2 linked regions of the Paraglaciecola sp. L3A3 genome follow. The protein of the gene in region 2 interacts with the protein of the main gene of each other region in a pairwise test. Links are inferred from orthologs where the notes say so. Each region holds a gene or a part of one and is shown on either strand. Other genes may lie near its edges. The genes, in order: mrcB and GQR87_RS17960.

What was found.
Region 1: the proteins of GQR87_RS17960 (region 2) and mrcB interact in binary tests that used the Escherichia coli proteins (3 or more experiments, as listed by UniProt). The link is inferred for Paraglaciecola sp. L3A3 from one-to-one orthologs.

What each region holds. Positions count from the first base shown.
Region 1 is NZ_CP047023.1:4,714,951-4,726,656, reverse strand. What follows is about bases 4,652-7,731. They hold mrcB (penicillin-binding protein 1B), read left to right. Parts: upstream 4,652-5,051; coding sequence 5,052-7,412; downstream 7,413-7,731. Other genes in these bases: hrpB (ATP-dependent helicase HrpB), read left to right, coding at 4,652-5,052. Outside these bases: purU (formyltetrahydrofolate deformylase), read right to left, coding at 1-402; GQR87_RS19495 (serine hydrolase), read left to right, coding at 578-1,924; thpR (RNA 2',3'-cyclic phosphodiesterase), read right to left, coding at 1,935-2,471; more of hrpB, read left to right, coding at 2,539-4,651; tmpT (thiopurine S-methyltransferase), read right to left, coding at 7,874-8,521; GQR87_RS19470 (hypothetical protein), read right to left, coding at 8,543-9,121; GQR87_RS19465 (RpiB/LacA/LacB family sugar-phosphate isomerase), read right to left, coding at 9,359-9,997; GQR87_RS19460 (hypothetical protein), read right to left, coding at 10,139-10,783; GQR87_RS19455 (hypothetical protein), read right to left, coding at 10,991-11,365; GQR87_RS19450 (P-II family nitrogen regulator), read left to right, coding at 11,647-11,706. UniProt on the Escherichia coli protein: Cell wall formation. Synthesis of cross-linked peptidoglycan from the lipid intermediates.
Region 2 is NZ_CP047023.1:4,317,523-4,322,368, forward strand. Bases 1,848-4,846 are described here. They hold GQR87_RS17960 (penicillin-binding protein 2), read right to left. Parts: upstream 4,264-4,846; coding sequence 2,431-4,263; downstream 1,848-2,430. Other genes in these bases: murE (UDP-N-acetylmuramoyl-L-alanyl-D-glutamate--2,6-diaminopimelate ligase), read right to left, coding at 1,848-2,441; ftsL (cell division protein FtsL), read right to left, coding at 4,260-4,580; rsmH (16S rRNA (cytosine(1402)-N(4))-methyltransferase RsmH), read right to left, coding at 4,577-4,846. Also shown: murF (UDP-N-acetylmuramoyl-tripeptide--D-alanyl-D-alanine ligase), read right to left, coding at 1-888; more of murE, read right to left, coding at 885-1,847. UniProt on the Escherichia coli protein: Essential cell division protein that catalyzes cross-linking of the peptidoglycan cell wall at the division septum. Required for localization of FtsN.

The sequences.
Region 1 (11,706 bases), 400 kb from region 2 along the record:
GTACCAATCTGCATATTGTTTCATTTGCGGATGATTAGCAATGATACAAGGGATCTCGCAGGGTAATTCACCCGTGTGCCATCTATGTAATAAATCCATTAGACAATGTGATTCATGACTAGCAAGTAACACCACTTTTTGTTTTTGTAACGAGTCGCTGATTTTCCAATTCATTTCAAAAGTGTTGGCTATAGGTGTAAACGCCTGTTTCACCTTTTCAATACTCATGTTAATAGAGTCTGCGCGAATTTCATGGCGCATGAAAAATCGACCGGTTTGTAAATCAGTGTGATGGTTTGCTTCTACAATAGTGGCATTTTGTTCTGCTAAAAACTTGCTCACAGCCGCCACAAGCCCAACTTGGTCAGGACAATCAATAACTAATCTAAATGTTTGTTGCATGATAAAAATGGATCTTCCTGTTTGCTAATCCCCCTATTGTGACCTGCCATAGGGTCTAGGGTAAAGAACAAAAGAGGATAATTCAGAATTTGTCTTGCTGCAATGCTTGAATAAGTTTGCAACGCAGGGTGTAATTATCATGTGATTTAGCCTCTAACCTGTGTAGATATATAAAATGTTGAAAAAAACCTTCATTAGTTTGCTTGTTTTGTTGCTGTTATTGTTTGTCGGTTTACGCATGTTGAGCATATCACCCCTGGCTTTAGGCGATGCGTTGGATATCTCTACTAGTATGGGCGCGAAAATAGCCTGTTCTGGTAAATATGTGTCGGGTTTATCTGAACAACAAATAAAAGCAGATTTAGCGGCTTATTCTCAGGCTAATAACTTGTTAGACATAAGCTACCAGAACAATTCTGTGAGCACTGATTTCTGGGGTTTATCACAGGCCAAGGCAACTTTTCGCCAAGGCTTAGGTTGTACCCTAGTTTATGCTGAGTCTGAGTTAGATTTGGATAGCCTGACTGTGCCTAGTGTGAGTGAGTCGTCTGCATTATGGCCAGCCGGTGAAAGTATTAATTCGATTCAGCCTATGGCACAAAAATTATTAGATCAAATCTTGCTAGAGGATAATCAACAAGGATTAGATACCCGAGCATTAGTGGTGGTGAAAAATGGCAATATAGTGGCTGAATCTTATGCTGCTGGATTTACGCAAAGCACGCCATTATTAGGTTGGTCTATGGGTAAAAGTTTGACCTCTATATTATTCGGGAATTTAGTACTGAATAACAAAATATCTGTTGCTGATGACCATTTATTCAGCCAGTGGAATGACCAAGCAAGACAAGCCATCACCCTCGAAAGTTTATTACACATGTCTTCAGGGTTAGCCTTTGATGAAAATTACATGCCTGGAACCGATGCCACCCGTATGTTATTTCTTGAGCCCAGCGCCTCGAGAATCCCTCTTAGCCAACCAGTTGAGCACCCAGTTGGGGCACATTTTTCATACTCATCTGGCAGCAGTAATATCTTGATGAGATTAGCTGCCAACACCTTAGGTGGGCCACAAGCATTAATTGATTACTTTTATCAACAAATCGCTCAACCTTTAGGTTTAGCTAACACCATTTTTGAAGTAGATCCTGGGGGCGTGTTTGTAGGTAGTTCTTATATTTTGGCTTCTGCACGAGATTGGGCGCGAATGGGTTTATTGATGGTGAAAGATGGTCAAATCAACCAGCAAACAGTGTTAAGTCCAGAATGGGTAGCAGCCGCGCAACAAGCAAATGTGAGTGATAATGACCCTAGATATGGTTATCAATTCTGGTTAAACAGCGGCTCAGACACATTACGTTGGCCTGAATTACCCACAGATACCTACGCCATGTTGGGCAGTAAAAAACAACGAGTGATGATGATACCGTCACACAATACTGTCATTGTGCGCCTTGGTTGGAGTGGTAGTTACCCTGATGATAAAAACTTTTCCAGAGTGCTCGCGGCGCTAGCAAATTAAGCTTTGGCTATTATCGATTAAAACTAAACGCCATCTTTAACGGCCAAGACAGCCTAATATGGTATGCCACACCATGGGGACTAGAAACAGATTCAAATAAATGAAACTCTTTTGCTTGCCAACTAAAGTCAGGCTCAATCAAGGGCGCAGGTGGATTTAGTGTGCATTTTCTCGCTAGGGTTAGATGGGGCACATAATCTTGTTTAGGTATGATTAAACCACTGGTTTTAGCTATTTTGTTTAGTTGTGAGGCCAGTTGTAAATGGGCTTGATGGGTATTATCACAACCCAACCAACAAGCTTTAGGTTTAGCCCAATAACCCATATGATTTAGACTTACGGAAAACTCGCTGACCTCAGGCATAGTGGCGATTTGGCTGGTTAGCGCATCTAGATTTTTGGCTGTGACTTGGCCTAAAAAAGCCAAGGTAACATGAAAATTTACTGCTGGCACAGGGGTATTAAAATTAGGCAATGCCTTATTTCGCCATGCTTCTATGGCCAATTTTGTTTTGCCGTCTAGTGATAAACCTAAAAATGCTCGCATCACTCCACCCTATAAGTTTGATATGATCAGATTACCTAAGTACTAATTTACCGCAAAGAGAGTTTGCTTGCTGCCAGTTCAACACATTTTATCTGATTTACATGCACAACTTGCAGTGGGAGACAGCATAGTGGTGGCCCCTCCAGGTGCTGGCAAGTCTACTTGCTTACCCTTGTCTCTATTAAATCTAGATATTTTTGCCAACAAAAAAATTATCTTGTTACAGCCAAGGCGTATCGCGGCTCGAAACATAGCGACTTATTTGGCGCAACAAGTTAACGAACCTGTAGGACAAACCATAGGTTATCGCATTCGTGGTGAACATAAAGTAAGTGCTAACACACGCCTAGAGATAGTCACCGAAGGTGTGTTGACTCGAATGTTGCAAAATGAGCCCGAGTTGCCAGATGTGGCTTTAGTTATTTTTGATGAATTTCATGAACGCAGTATTCATGCCGATTTTTCTCTGGCTTTGTGTATAGAAGTGCAACAAGCTTTGCGCGACGATTTACGCCTATTGGTGATGTCGGCCACCTTAGATGTGGCAGCGATCAGCCAATTATTACCTGAGGCTAAAGTATTTGAGTCTTTAGGTAGAAGTTATCCTGTAGATATAGTGTACCGACCGACTCATTCAAGCGCTGCGTTTGCAAATACCTCCATTGCTGAAAGTGTTAGTCGGCTGATTATTGATATTTTTGCTAAGCATCAAAAAGATGGCTTAGTGTTTTTACCTGGAGCGGCCGAAATCAATAAAGCCGCCCAATGGTTAGAGCAGTATTTTTTGACTCAAGCTACAGAGACTCACGCAACAGAAAAACCTGTGATCCATCGTTTGTATTCAGATCAGGCTAAAAACTTACAAGACGCCGCCCTGTTGCCCGATCCCGATGGTAAACGAAAAATTGTATTAGCCACGAATATCGCCGAAACCAGTTTGACCATAGACGGGATTGAATGGGTAGTGGACAGCGGTATAGAAAAAACTGCGATTTATCATCTTAATCGGGGGGTCACACATTTACAAAATAGAAAAATCTCTCAAGCCTCGGCTGTGCAAAGAGCCGGTCGTGCTGGCCGTTTAGCCCCTGGCACGTGTTATCGATTATGGAGCAAAGAACAACAAGACCGACTGGCGCCACAATCGACAGCAGAAATTTTACAAAGTGACATGAGTAGTTTTATTTTAGAATCTGCAGTGTGGGGTGCTGAAGTAAAAGAATTAAACCTGATTGATTATCCCAGTGATGCCCAATTAGCCCAAGGCCAACACTTTTTAAATCAACTGGACTTGTTTGACAGTAAACAAAACTTAACCTCTTTAGGTAGGCAAGTGCATGCTTTAGGCTGTAATGCATCTATTGCCGTTATGTTGCTAAAAAGTGAGGCGATAGGCGTGAATCATTTGAGCTTAGCTTGTGCATTGGCAGCCTTATTTGAAAATAAAGATCCTATACCGCGTAATATTAGCCAGACTGTTGGCGCAGAAATCTCAGTACGTTTACATTATTTATTAAAACAAAAAAATCATGCCATTTGGCAATCGATTCGCCAATGGCATAGAAAGTTTGCTATTCAGTTAACAGATTGGCCCTTTACCGATGTGGCTATTTTGGTGGGGTTTGCTTATCCTCAGTGGTTGGCGAAACAAAGAAGCGGTGAATCTTACCAGCTGGCTAATGGTGCAGGGGCGACATTGCGTCGAGAAGATGCTTTACTCGAACAAAAATGGTTAGCCATTGGGTTAATGCAGACCAGTGACAAACAACAAGGTAATGCACAAATCCGCTTTGCTGAATCTATTTCGTTAGCGCAAATCGAACAACACTTTTCATCGCTAATGTCAGAAACGCAAGTATTAGAATGGGATGACACACAACAAAAAATTACCGCTCATAAACGTAAAGTGTTAGGCAAAATAGTGGTATACAGACAGCCTATGGCCAAACCATCTGCTGAGCAAATTGAGAATATGTGGCAACAGGTGATAACTAAAAAAGGTATCAGTGCTTTGCCTTTTGATGAAGATACTTGGCAACTGATTTATCGAGTTAGGTTGGCAACCAAACTCAACCCAGAGCTTAAACTGGCTGATTTTTCTGAGCAAGGCTTACTAAATTCTATCGAACAATGGTTGTTACCTTATTTATCAACTAAAACCAGTTGGCAACAATTAACCCAGTGTCAATTTAGTCAACAGCTAAAAAGCCAACTTGATTACCAGCAACAACAAACGTTAGATAAATTTTTACCAGAAAAAATATCCTTACCTAGCGGTCGCAGTGGTCGGTTAATTTATACTGAACATGATAAAATAGTATTATCAGTTCGGATCCAAGAAATGTATGGCATGTTAGAACATCCTGTTGTTTGTCAGGGACGGATAGCGATTACTATTGAGTTGTTGTCACCGGCGCAAAGGCCTATCCAAACTACCCAAGATTTACCGGGTTTTTGGCTAGGCAGTTACAAACAAGTACAAAAAGAAATGAAGGGTCGTTATCCTCGTCACTTCTGGCCAGATAGTCCAGCCACATCACCAGCGACTACCACTACCAAAAAAAGAATGAATTTTAAATAATGAGTAAACCCGCAGTTAACAAATCTAAAACCGCTAAAGCTAAATCTACAGACTCAGTTAAACCTTCACTGTGGCGCAGGCTTAATCCTTTTCGTTGGTTGTTTCGCAATTGGTTTAAGTTGGCTTTGATTTTTGCGATAGTGCTTGGCAGTTATTGTGTTTATTTAGATGCACAAATCAGTAAAAAGTTTGCCGGCAACAAATGGCAAGTGCCGGCACAAATTTTTGCTCGTCCTATGTTTTTAAAGCTCAAACAAGAAATTACCATTGAAGAAATTGAAGAAGAGCTAAGACTACTCGGATATAGACGTGTAACCCGTGCTGACAGCTCAGGCGAATATCAAATATTGGGTGATCGTATTCGCATTCAAAGGCGTAAGTTTGATTTCCCCCATGGCCGCGAACCACTGCGTAATATTGAAATTAGTATTAATCAGCAAAGAATTACGCAAATTCTTGAATTAGATACTCGGCAAAAAATAGATAACATTTACCTAGAGCCTTGGTTAGTCACTCGCCTCCAAAGCAGTGAGCGTGAAGACCGCATGTTAGTCAATATTGCCGACGTGCCACCTGTGTTAACTCAAGCCTTAGTGGCAGTTGAAGACGATGACTTTTATCAACATTTTGGTATTGCCCCTTTGTCTATAATGCGTGCGCTAATTGCGAATATATCTGCTGGACGAACAGTACAAGGTGGCAGCACCTTGACTCAACAATTAGTTAAAAACCTATTTTTAACCAGAGAAAAATCCATTACTCGTAAAGCCAAAGAAGCTTTGATGGCTTTAATTATTGAAGTTAGATATAGCAAAGAGGTGATTTTACAAGCCTATTTAAACGAAGTGTTTTTAGGGCAGAATGGCAACACAGGTGTGTATGGTTTTGGTTTAGCCAGTTATTTTTATTTTGCTCGTCCGTTAAATGAACTCACTATAGATGAAATGGCCATGTTAGTGGGGATCATTAAAGGACCTTCTTACTATAACCCCAAACGTCATCCAGAACGTGTAGTAACCAGACGGAACTTAGTCTTGCGCATGATGTTTGAAAGTCATCAACTCACCGCCAACGAATACGAAGCTTTAGTGAAAAAACCATTAAAGTTATCTATTGGTAAAAGTTTACAAAAAGATAAACATCCCGCTTTTATGGACATGGTTAGACGAGAATTAAAACAAGTATTAGATAATCCAGATATTCTTGAATCTGGGGTGAAAGTGTTTACCACCTTAGATTCCAATGCCCAATTAAAAGCGGAACGAGCCGTAGCGCAGGGGGTCATCAAACAAGAAAAACGTATTGGTAAAACAGGTTTTGAAGCCGCTATGGTAGTGACCGATATCGACACCGGTGAGGTACGTTCAATTGTAGGTGGCCGCGAAGCTAATTACGCAGGATTTAACCGCGCTCTCGACGCCAAGCGGGCGATTGGTTCTTTAGTGAAACCGGCTATTTATTTAACGGCATTAGAACAAGCGTCTGATTACAACTTGGCCACCTTGTTAATGGATGAACCGATTAAATTGAAGAGTAGCGAAGGCAAACTTTGGCAACCACAAAACTCAGACAAGAAGTTTCGTGGTCAAGTACCATTACTCACAGCGTTAACTAAGTCATTGAATGTACCTACAGTTACCTTAGGCATGAACTTAGGTTTAGGGACTATTGCCGATACAATCTGGCGCTTAGGGGTAGAAGAAGAAATTCAGCTGTATCCTGCCATGACCTTAGGCGCAGTGAATTTTTCACCATTACAAGTGAATCAGATGTATCAAACCATAGCCAATAATGGCCGCTACATTCCACTGCATTCTATTACCGCCATAGTCTCACCCGACAATTATGTATTGTGGAACTTCCAGGCCAGAGCCGAGCAAAGAGTCGACGAACAAGCCACTTACTTATTGAATTACGCTTTACATAAAGTGACCTTAGAAGGCACCGCAAAAGCCCTTAAAACAAAATTTCCAGATATTAATATGGCGGGTAAAACGGGTACCACAGATGATTATCGCGATAGCTGGTTTAGTGGGTTTGATAAAAATATATTGATCACTAGTTGGATAGGTAAAGACAACAATCAACCTGTTAATTTAAGTGGTGCCAGTGGCGCTATGCAGTTGTTTATAGGGTATCAGCAGCAACAAGCACCTAAGTCTTTGGTCAGGCGGTTTCCGGCTGGTTTAGCTATTAGTCATTTTGACATCACTACCGGTCAACTAAGTAAAGCGGGCTGCGTCGATACTTATAGTGTGCCAGCTATTACCGACGCCTTACCACCAGTACCCAAACAGTGTTTTGGTGAATCCAGAGTACCTGAAAAACCTAAAAGCTGGTGGCAGAAAATTTTTGATTAAGAGCAGAATAAAGCAGTGTAAGAGCAGTAGATAGGAGATAGTTGAGCTTAGGGACAAGACTATCGACCGACCTTAAAGTCCGTCATTCCTACACATCGACGCCTTGTTCAAAAACCGCTGAATGCATTTCGTTCATCAATGGTATCTCTAACTTGGATGATCTGGAATCTGCTGTTTTTTATGTATTAAGGCTGCCGACCCAAGTTGAACATTATGTCTGTTAGTCTACTGAACCTGAGCTCTAGATAAGCGGAGCCTCTCGATAACGCTCTTTTTGTGCCTAGATGCGTTGGATTGTCTAGCAATAACACGTTATTACGTACGACAATCCGCCTTGCTATCCACCAAAAATTTCGTCAGCGAGCCATTCTCGAAATAAAATAACTAGGGGGCTAACGAGTAATGTATTAAATTTTAGGTATAAATTCGATATTTCCGACACTTCTTATCCAGAGTTCAGGTTACTGAATCTTTTTGGCATCTAGATGCCAGATGTTTTCAACAATATTCAGATTACCTTTCACAGCGTCCTGTACTTTATCTTCAGCTAATAAATTGAGCAGATAATTATCAGCGTAATGAGCTTTTAGTTCTTCTTTGCTTATAGAAAATGGAGGACCTTGCATAGTTGTTTGGTGGTACTCAAAGGTAATTAGCAATTGAGGTGCAAACTGACTTAAGGTTTGTATATGTTTAGCATAACTAACACGAGTCACTTCAGGTAAAGCTACAAGCGCGGCTCTATCGTAAACTGCGTCTATTTGGCCAACTAGATGTTGAGTTAAATTCAATATATCGCCAACATATATATCAATATCCTGTGCACAATAATGTTTCCCATCTGGTAGTTCATTAACTGTTGGTATCAACTCCAGTTCGTTAAATAATTGAATAATTGCAGATTCGATTATTTCGGCCCCAACCACCTTAAATCCCTGTGATAACAACCAAGCAATGTCCAAGGTTTTTCCACATAAAGGGATAAATATTCGGTTGCTGGGTGACAAATTTAAATGGCCTATATTTTTAATCAGTAAAGGATTCGCAGTCGGTTGATGAAATCCAATTTCATTGCTGTTCCATTTGTTTTGCCAAAATTGTTTTTGCATAAATTTCTCTGCTCAGTTTTTTTATTTAAAATCACAACTACAGGGGGAGAAAGTAGCCGATTCTGATGTGAATATTTGCTCTTTTTCACATTTCACATAATTAGTATTAATTTCATCAGGTGTATCGGTTACTGTCATAAGCTCAATATGCTGGTTATTTTGGTTGAATTGCAATGAAATTAAAGAGGATGTATCAACCGAAACTGCATCACCAGAGCTATAAATGATCACTTTAGCTAGTTTTGTCATTGGATGTTGGCATACGCCTTTATATTCAAATTTAGCATTTTTTTCTAGCACAGCAGCACCATATTTGATGTCGTCTATAAACAACTGCGCCTGTAATTGCATATCATCAAGGCCTGTTTCTGTTAAGTGTAACTGTTGTTTTTGAGTGATTTCTGCTATGAAGTTTGCATCAATAATAATTGTTCGGTTAATAGCTGGGTAATCTGGTGTGCTGGAATCGATGACGTTAACTTTATAGTTTGACGGTTCTTTTGCCCAAGTATTGAGAGCCAGTAGGCTAAGTAGAAAGACAACAAAAAGAGGGCTCACCTTTATATTTTGAGGCTTAGTTGTTGAGTTTATCTGTTGCAAACTTATGTCCTGTAAACTTGTTGTTTATTGTCGAGGGGTAATTCGGCTTTTGATATTTTTCGCCTGCAACACTTCTTGGTTAATATGCTTTATTTATGAACAACGTCCTTGTTATCCATTTGTTTGCAGCAAATTAAAGCGGGTTGTGTTTAATCTTGATAAACCTTGTCACTGTGTTTGTTTTTTTAGCGATATTGAACAGTCGTAGGCTTACCCCCGCGGTTTTTAAATAACCCGTTATGCTATAAGAGATTTCACATGAGCGATAATATCTTGGTCTTGCCCATGTTCGAATAAACAAGCTTGGAAACGTTCACCTGATACCGCGGTTTTAACCAACTCTTGATCTATGCCTTTAAGCGATTCTAAAAAGTTACCTTTCATAACTGACGCTTTTACTTCAGATAAAATGTTGGCATTTTTAACCTGAGGCTCTCTGCGTTCAACTGGATAGCCTTCGCCGCGTTCGCCTGTTAAGGCTTTCTCAAAAATATAACGTGCGTTTAGTTCAGCTCCCCAGCCAAAACCTTTGGCAAATGCTAATGCAAGGGCATTACCGTTATTTACTTGGTTAAACAAGAATGCATCTGATGGGTCGATACAGTAACCACAAAATACGCCCTGATGAACATTAAGCGCCATCATTGCGCCTTGTCCTGTGCCACAACCGGCAATGACAAAATCGATAGCTTTTGCATTAATTAATATGCCTGCCATTATGCCTAAATGGATGTAAGTTAAATGATGGTCGTTTTCACTATTCATTCCTACGTTGAATACTTGGTGATCTAAGGGGCCTGCAACCGTTTCTAATTCATTTAAAATAATCGGATTTTTAGCCGCTTGGCTATTTTCCATCATCAATGCAACTTTCATTTAATTGTTCCTAATAAGAGTAAATAGTTTAAAACGAGTTGATTATAACATTTGCTGCAGCCGAATGACCTCATCAGCTAATTTTTTCTGTTGTGGGTTAATGTGCTTGAAGTGCCTTTGTGATACTGCTTAAGTTGCTGCTTAATCTTGGATCACCAACGACTGTGGGTGTTTACTTAGCGGTTGTTGATACTTCGAGTCTAGATGGGTTTCTTTGTTGATACGTTTGTTAATGAAACCGTTAATATCAGGTTTACTAGTACAATCTATTTTTCCGCCCATAAAACCTAATAGCACGGCCGTGGTTTTTCTGGCAAGGCCGTCACAGTTTGCTCTTATCTTGATCTTATCAATCAGTTTTTGTTCTTCGCTGACAAATTGGTTTGGCTTAGAAGAATGGAGAGTGGGGGAGTTTTTTTGTTGCTGATAATCGCGCCGAGCTTGTTCTGCCATTTGTTCATCTTGTTGCACATTAAATGCTTGTAAGTGTTTTCCCGCAGTACCAGTAAACTGACTGTTGATTTGAGTATTAGCTGCTTGTTTAGTTGCTAGGTTAGTCAGTGGTATGTCTTTTACTGCTTGTGGTTTTTTCTCTACTATCGACTTTATCTGTTTGACTGGCTGAACTGCAGAGGGAATCGTTTTAGGTTGTTGTTGATTAGATTCAGTTTTAACTGGAATTGGCGGGTTGGGTTCAGGTTCAATTTGCGGCTCTGTATCTGGGGTGGCTATTTCTGCTGGTTTGGGTAATTCGAATACGAGTTTAGCCTGAATCAGTTTTTGCACTTGTGGTTTCGCTATATTTTTCGACGGATGAGTTACTGAATGGTGTAAAAATAGTAATATGAACAAATGAAAAATCAATGATAGGACAAGGGTGGTGAACAAACTTTTATTTTTACTAAACACTCAGGGCCAAATACTTAATAAAAGATAAGTGAACATAAATTAATAGAGTCTTGTCTGGGTATTAAGTTCAAAACATGTTGAGGGTTAAAGCCCGAGTTGCAGTATTTTTAGCGCCTCTCTTTTGTCATTAGTGACATCTACTCTAGAGTCTGAATCTGCAAAGATCATACTGCTGATTTTCTCAATTTCAGTATTTTGTGTATCCTCAACCACTACTGCTATGTGTGTAGGTCCTAATGTAGACAAGGTTTTTTTACCTAACATGGTAATACCAATAATATCTTCTTCAGTTAAATTTGAGCCATCGATATCTGAGTAATCAATCAGTAGCTTTCTATTAAGTTTAATTGCCTGTTGGTATTCAGGACTTTGGATCATAAAAATCATATCTAGGGCGTTAAGTTCTCCTTGAAAAGTAATACACGAAATATCGTCTAATGTAGTTACAATAAAATGCATGTTTATTCCTTATTTTAGAGTTGTATAACGACCTTAATTTAAGATAGTACAGCTTGTCCAAAAATCATTTCTTTTTATCCCTAACAAACATTCATTCTCAATGTTCTGTTTTGGTGCAATTGTACAATTATGCACCTGCAAAGTGCTTGTGTAGATTGATATTACCCACAAATAAAGCTTAACTGTATGATTTATATGAAAATATATTGTTGGCACAAGACTTGTTTTATCAATTGCAGAATTAGCTATTTATATAAATAAAAACAACTGGGAGCAACAATATGAAATTAGTAACTGCGATCATTAAGCCTTTCAAGCTTGACGATGTGCGCGAAGCAATT
Region 2 (4,846 bases):
CGCTAAAGACGCAGCGACCAAAGCATTGCTCACATTATGGTTTCCTGGTAAGGACAAACTAATAGCAGCTCGTCCAATCGGAGTGATTAATTCAAATTGAGCACAACCATCTAAACCCAGAATAATATCTTCCGCGTAAACATCAGCCTGATTTTCAGCAGAAAAAGTCTGTACTTTGTTATATTTCAGTTTACCCAACCAAAACTCAGCAAACTGACTATCAGCATTCACTATGGCAAGTCCTGACTCACCCAAACCTTTAAAAATTTCACTTTTGGCTCTGGCTACACCTAATAAACTACCAAAACCTTCTAAGTGCGCAGCCGCAGCATTCACAATAGTCGCCACATCTGGCTTAACTAATTCGGTGGTATAAGCAATTTCACCTAAATGATTGGCTCCCATTTCAATCACCGCAAACTCATGCTGTTTTTCTAAACGTAATAAAGTCATGGGCACACCAAGATCATTATTAAAATTCCCCTTAGTGGCTAACACCTTACCTCTGCGAGATAAAATTGCGGCGACCATTTCTTTAACTGTGGTTTTACCGCTACTGCCAGTAATAGCAATGGTTTTAGGGGCGACTTCAGCTTTAACTGCCGCGCCTAATGCCCCAAGAGCTAACTTGGTATCATCAACTACAACAAATGGTAAATCTGTTTCAACAGGTCTAGCGACTATCAGAGCGATAGCACCTTTATCTTTTGCTTGTTGTACGAACTTGTGACCATCAAAATTAGGACCTTCAAGGGCAAGAAATACATCCCCATCTTGGATACTTCTGGTATCTGTACTGACACCTGTCACTAATTGACCTTGTTCAAGTTGACCAAATACCTGCCCTTGAACCTGCTCAGCAACCCAAGAAAGTGAAACTGGGATCATACTATTTTCCCCTTTTGAAAATTTGAAACATACTGGCGTTCATCATACGGCAGTGTTTGAGTTCCTATAATTTGATAACTTTCATGACCTTTCCCAGCGAGTAAAATTATGTCGCCCTTAGCAGTTAACTCTGCTGCAAGTTGGATGGCTTTTTTGCGGTCATGTTCAACTCGAATCTGTTCTGGATTTTTACAACCAGATAAAATGTCATGGATAATTTTTTGTGGGTCTTCGCTGCGAACATTATCATCGGTTAGAATGACATGATCAGCATATTGTTCAGCCAACTCACCCATTAACGAACGCTTACCTATATCTCTGTCCCCCCCACAACCAAAAATACAATACAACTTTCCCTGACAATGTTGTCTAGTGGCTTGTAAAGCTTTTTCTAAGGCGTCTGGAGTATGGGCATAATCGACTACTATGGTTGCAGCTTGGGCATGACTAAAGAGTTCCATACGACCTGCAACTGGACTTAGTTTTTGTGCCACATAGGCAATCTGTTTCAAGTTTTTGCCTAAACAAAGCTGTGCAGCAATAGCCGCCAGAATATTCTCTATATTAAAGTCACCCATAAGAGCAATACGTAATTCACAATCGCCCCAAGATGATTTCAACGAAAACCTCAACCCTGAACTGGTATATTGCACATTATTGCCAATACAGTATTGATAATCTTTGCTGATTGTTTTTGGATTAATATTTCGGCCAATTAATACCTTAACAACTGAATTAGGCGTTTCAGCAAGCCAATTTTTATACTCTTCATCATTTGCATTAATTAATGTATAAGCTAATTCTGGTTGAGATAAAATCAAACGTTTAGCTGCGGCGTATTCTGCCATAGAGCCATGATAATCAAGGTGATCACGAGACAAATTGGTAAATATTGCCACGTCTGTTTTCACGGCTTTAATTCGATTTTGTACCAAGGCATGAGACGATGCTTCTAACGCCACTTGATAAACACCCTCACCCACATATTCAGCCAAAAGTTTCTGCATGCTAATTGCATCAGGAGTCGTGTTGATTGTGCTAGCTAATATTTGCTTATTACCGCGATATACTCCTGAGCCTAAGGTACCAATAGACGCGGCTTGCTCACCTAACAAATAAGCAAGTTGTGTAGTCAACTGCACCACTGAGGTTTTACCGTTAGTACCCGTCACGGCTATCACAGACATAGAATTAGCGGGGAATTGGAAAAAATAACCGGCTAAAGCAGATATTTTTTCTGCTAGTTGGAAAAAACTAATAATAAGACTTTGTTCACGCATCTCGACAGCGCCATGATCTTGTTCTAGCTCACACTCAGCTAAAATGACTTTTGCTCCCAAGCTTATTGCTTGTGGGATAAAGTCTCGGCCATCACAGTTATGACCTTTTATTGCAATAAAGGCTTTATGAATAGCCACTTCACGGCTGTCTAACACCAAATCACTAATCATAATATCCGGGGCGTCAATAGCAAAATGAGCCAGCAAAGGTTTAATACTTTGATCAAACTCTTGAGGAAATTGGTTATTAATACTCACCATATCAGCCTGCATTATTTTCTCCTTTAATTTCACTTAAGGAGGAAGCCAAAGACGATACTGTTTTATCATCAGGTGGCACGTTTAATAACTGTAAACTGGCGGCCATGACTTCAGCAAACACAGGTGCTGCAGTATGCCCAGCATAATAATGTTCACCTTTAGGTTCATTAATCAAAATAACTACAGCAAGTTCTGGATTTGATACTGGCGCAACACCAGCAAAAATATTCACATACTCATCACCATAACCGCTAGCAGTCGCTTTACGGCTAGTACCGGTTTTACCCGCCACTCTGTATCCCGGAATATTTGCCTTTTCAGCAGAGCCACCTTTTTGCACAACCGTTTCCATCATTTTTAATATTTGCTGAGTGCTTTCTCTGCTGATTACTCTTTCACTTTCTACAGGAGTATTAGGTTTGATAATACTCAGTGGGCGCTTAATTCCACCATCGCCTAAAATACTGTACATACGCGCCAATTGCAGTGCCGTGACTGAAATACCATAACCAAAAGATAAGGTAGATAATTCAAAATCTGACCAACGATTACGCTCATTAAATATACCGCTAATTTCGCCCATTAGATTTGCCCCGCTATCGCTCATCAAACCTACGTTGTAATACATATCAATCAAAAACTCTTTAGGCACAGACAAGGCTAATTTTGAGGTGCCCATATTACTCGACTTACGAATAATTTCTGTCAGATCAATTTTTCCGTAATTGCGGGAATCTCGAACGATATTGCCGCCTAAATGCATCCAACCTGGCGAGGTATCAATAATAGTATCCACTTCAGCAGAACCAAATTCTAATGCACTTAATACCGCTAAAGGTTTGACTGAAGAACCAGGTTCATAAGCATCGGTTACCGCACGATTACGCACCCTATGTGGCAAGGCACTAGATAAATTATTCGGGTTAAATGAAGGACTGTTAACTAAAGCTAGGATTTCACCCGTTTTAACACTCACAACTACAGCCGAACCAGACGCCGCGCGATAATATTGAACCGCCTGCTTTAATTCTTTGTAGGCAATCGCTTGAATCCTTTGATCAATAGTTAATTGAATATCAGTAGGCTTTTCCCCTTCGTTATATTCAATTAACTCAACCATACGGTTTTTGCCATCTTTACGAATAACTCGAGAGCCACGTGCTCCTGTGAGCAACTTGTTATATAGCTTTTCAACCCCTTCAATGCCAATATCGTCAACATTGGTAAAACCTACAATATGGGCTGAAACCTCACCACTGGGGTAGTATCTTCTCGACTCATTGCGTAAATGTACGCCCGATAACTTAAGTTGTTGTACATATTTGGCCATAGCAGGTGAAACTTGACGCTGAATATAAACAAAAGTGTCTTCAGGATCGCTGACCATATCTTTTAAAGACTCAACATCTTTACCTAATATTTGCGCTAATGCAGTCCAACGTTTTTCATTCGCCGCCAGCTTTGCAGCTAAATTAAACTCGGGATCTTTTTCCGCTTTTTTTTGTAATTCTTGTAAGGCATCCGCTATCGTTTCGGGGTTCGCCCACACAGCCTGTACTGGGACACTAACTGCCAACTGTTTGCCATTTCTATCTGTGATCAACCCTCTGTGCAAAGGATTATCTCGCTCACGCAAAGTTCGGTTATCACCACGTTTTATCAATAGATCCGGAGCAATAATTTGAATATATACCGCTCTAGCACCAAGTCCGACAAAAACTAAGATGATTGCGCCAATTACCACTAAAAACCGCCAACGCAATAACTCAGGCACACTATTAGTTTTAGCGTGAGTAATTGTTTTATTGCTTTTACGGTTAGTGATTCGGCTCATTTCATCCTCACCACAATTTCTTCACTTGGTGAAGGTCGATGCATATCCAGCTGCTTTTTAACTAAGTTTTCAATCCGGTTATGTTCAGCTAAAGCACTTTGTTCTAAAACCAAATTACGCCACTCAACATCCAGCCGATCTTGCTCTTGCATTAAGCGTTCTATCGCCATCGACATTTGACGATTATGGTGGGCACTCAGAATAACTAGCGCAGCACTAACTAGTACCGCTAGAAACAACAAAACCCGCACTGGATGGCGGGCTAAATCAGCAAGTATAAAACTGAGTAGGTTGAAGTTTGAAGTGGCCGTTTTCATAACTTCTCTGCGACTCTGAGCACCGAACTTCTGGCCCGTATATTATGTTGTAATTCTAAGGCTGAGGGTTTAATTGCTTTACCAATCGCTTTCATTGCTTTTGCCGCGTCAATCTCAGCTTGCATAATAGGCATGCCTGCAGGCACATTTAACCCTCGGCTTTGTTCCCGTATAAAGCGCTTCACTAATCTATCTTCTAATGAATGAAAACTAATAACAGCCAACCTGCCACTAGGCGCCAATGTATTCAGTGCTGCCTTAAGCCC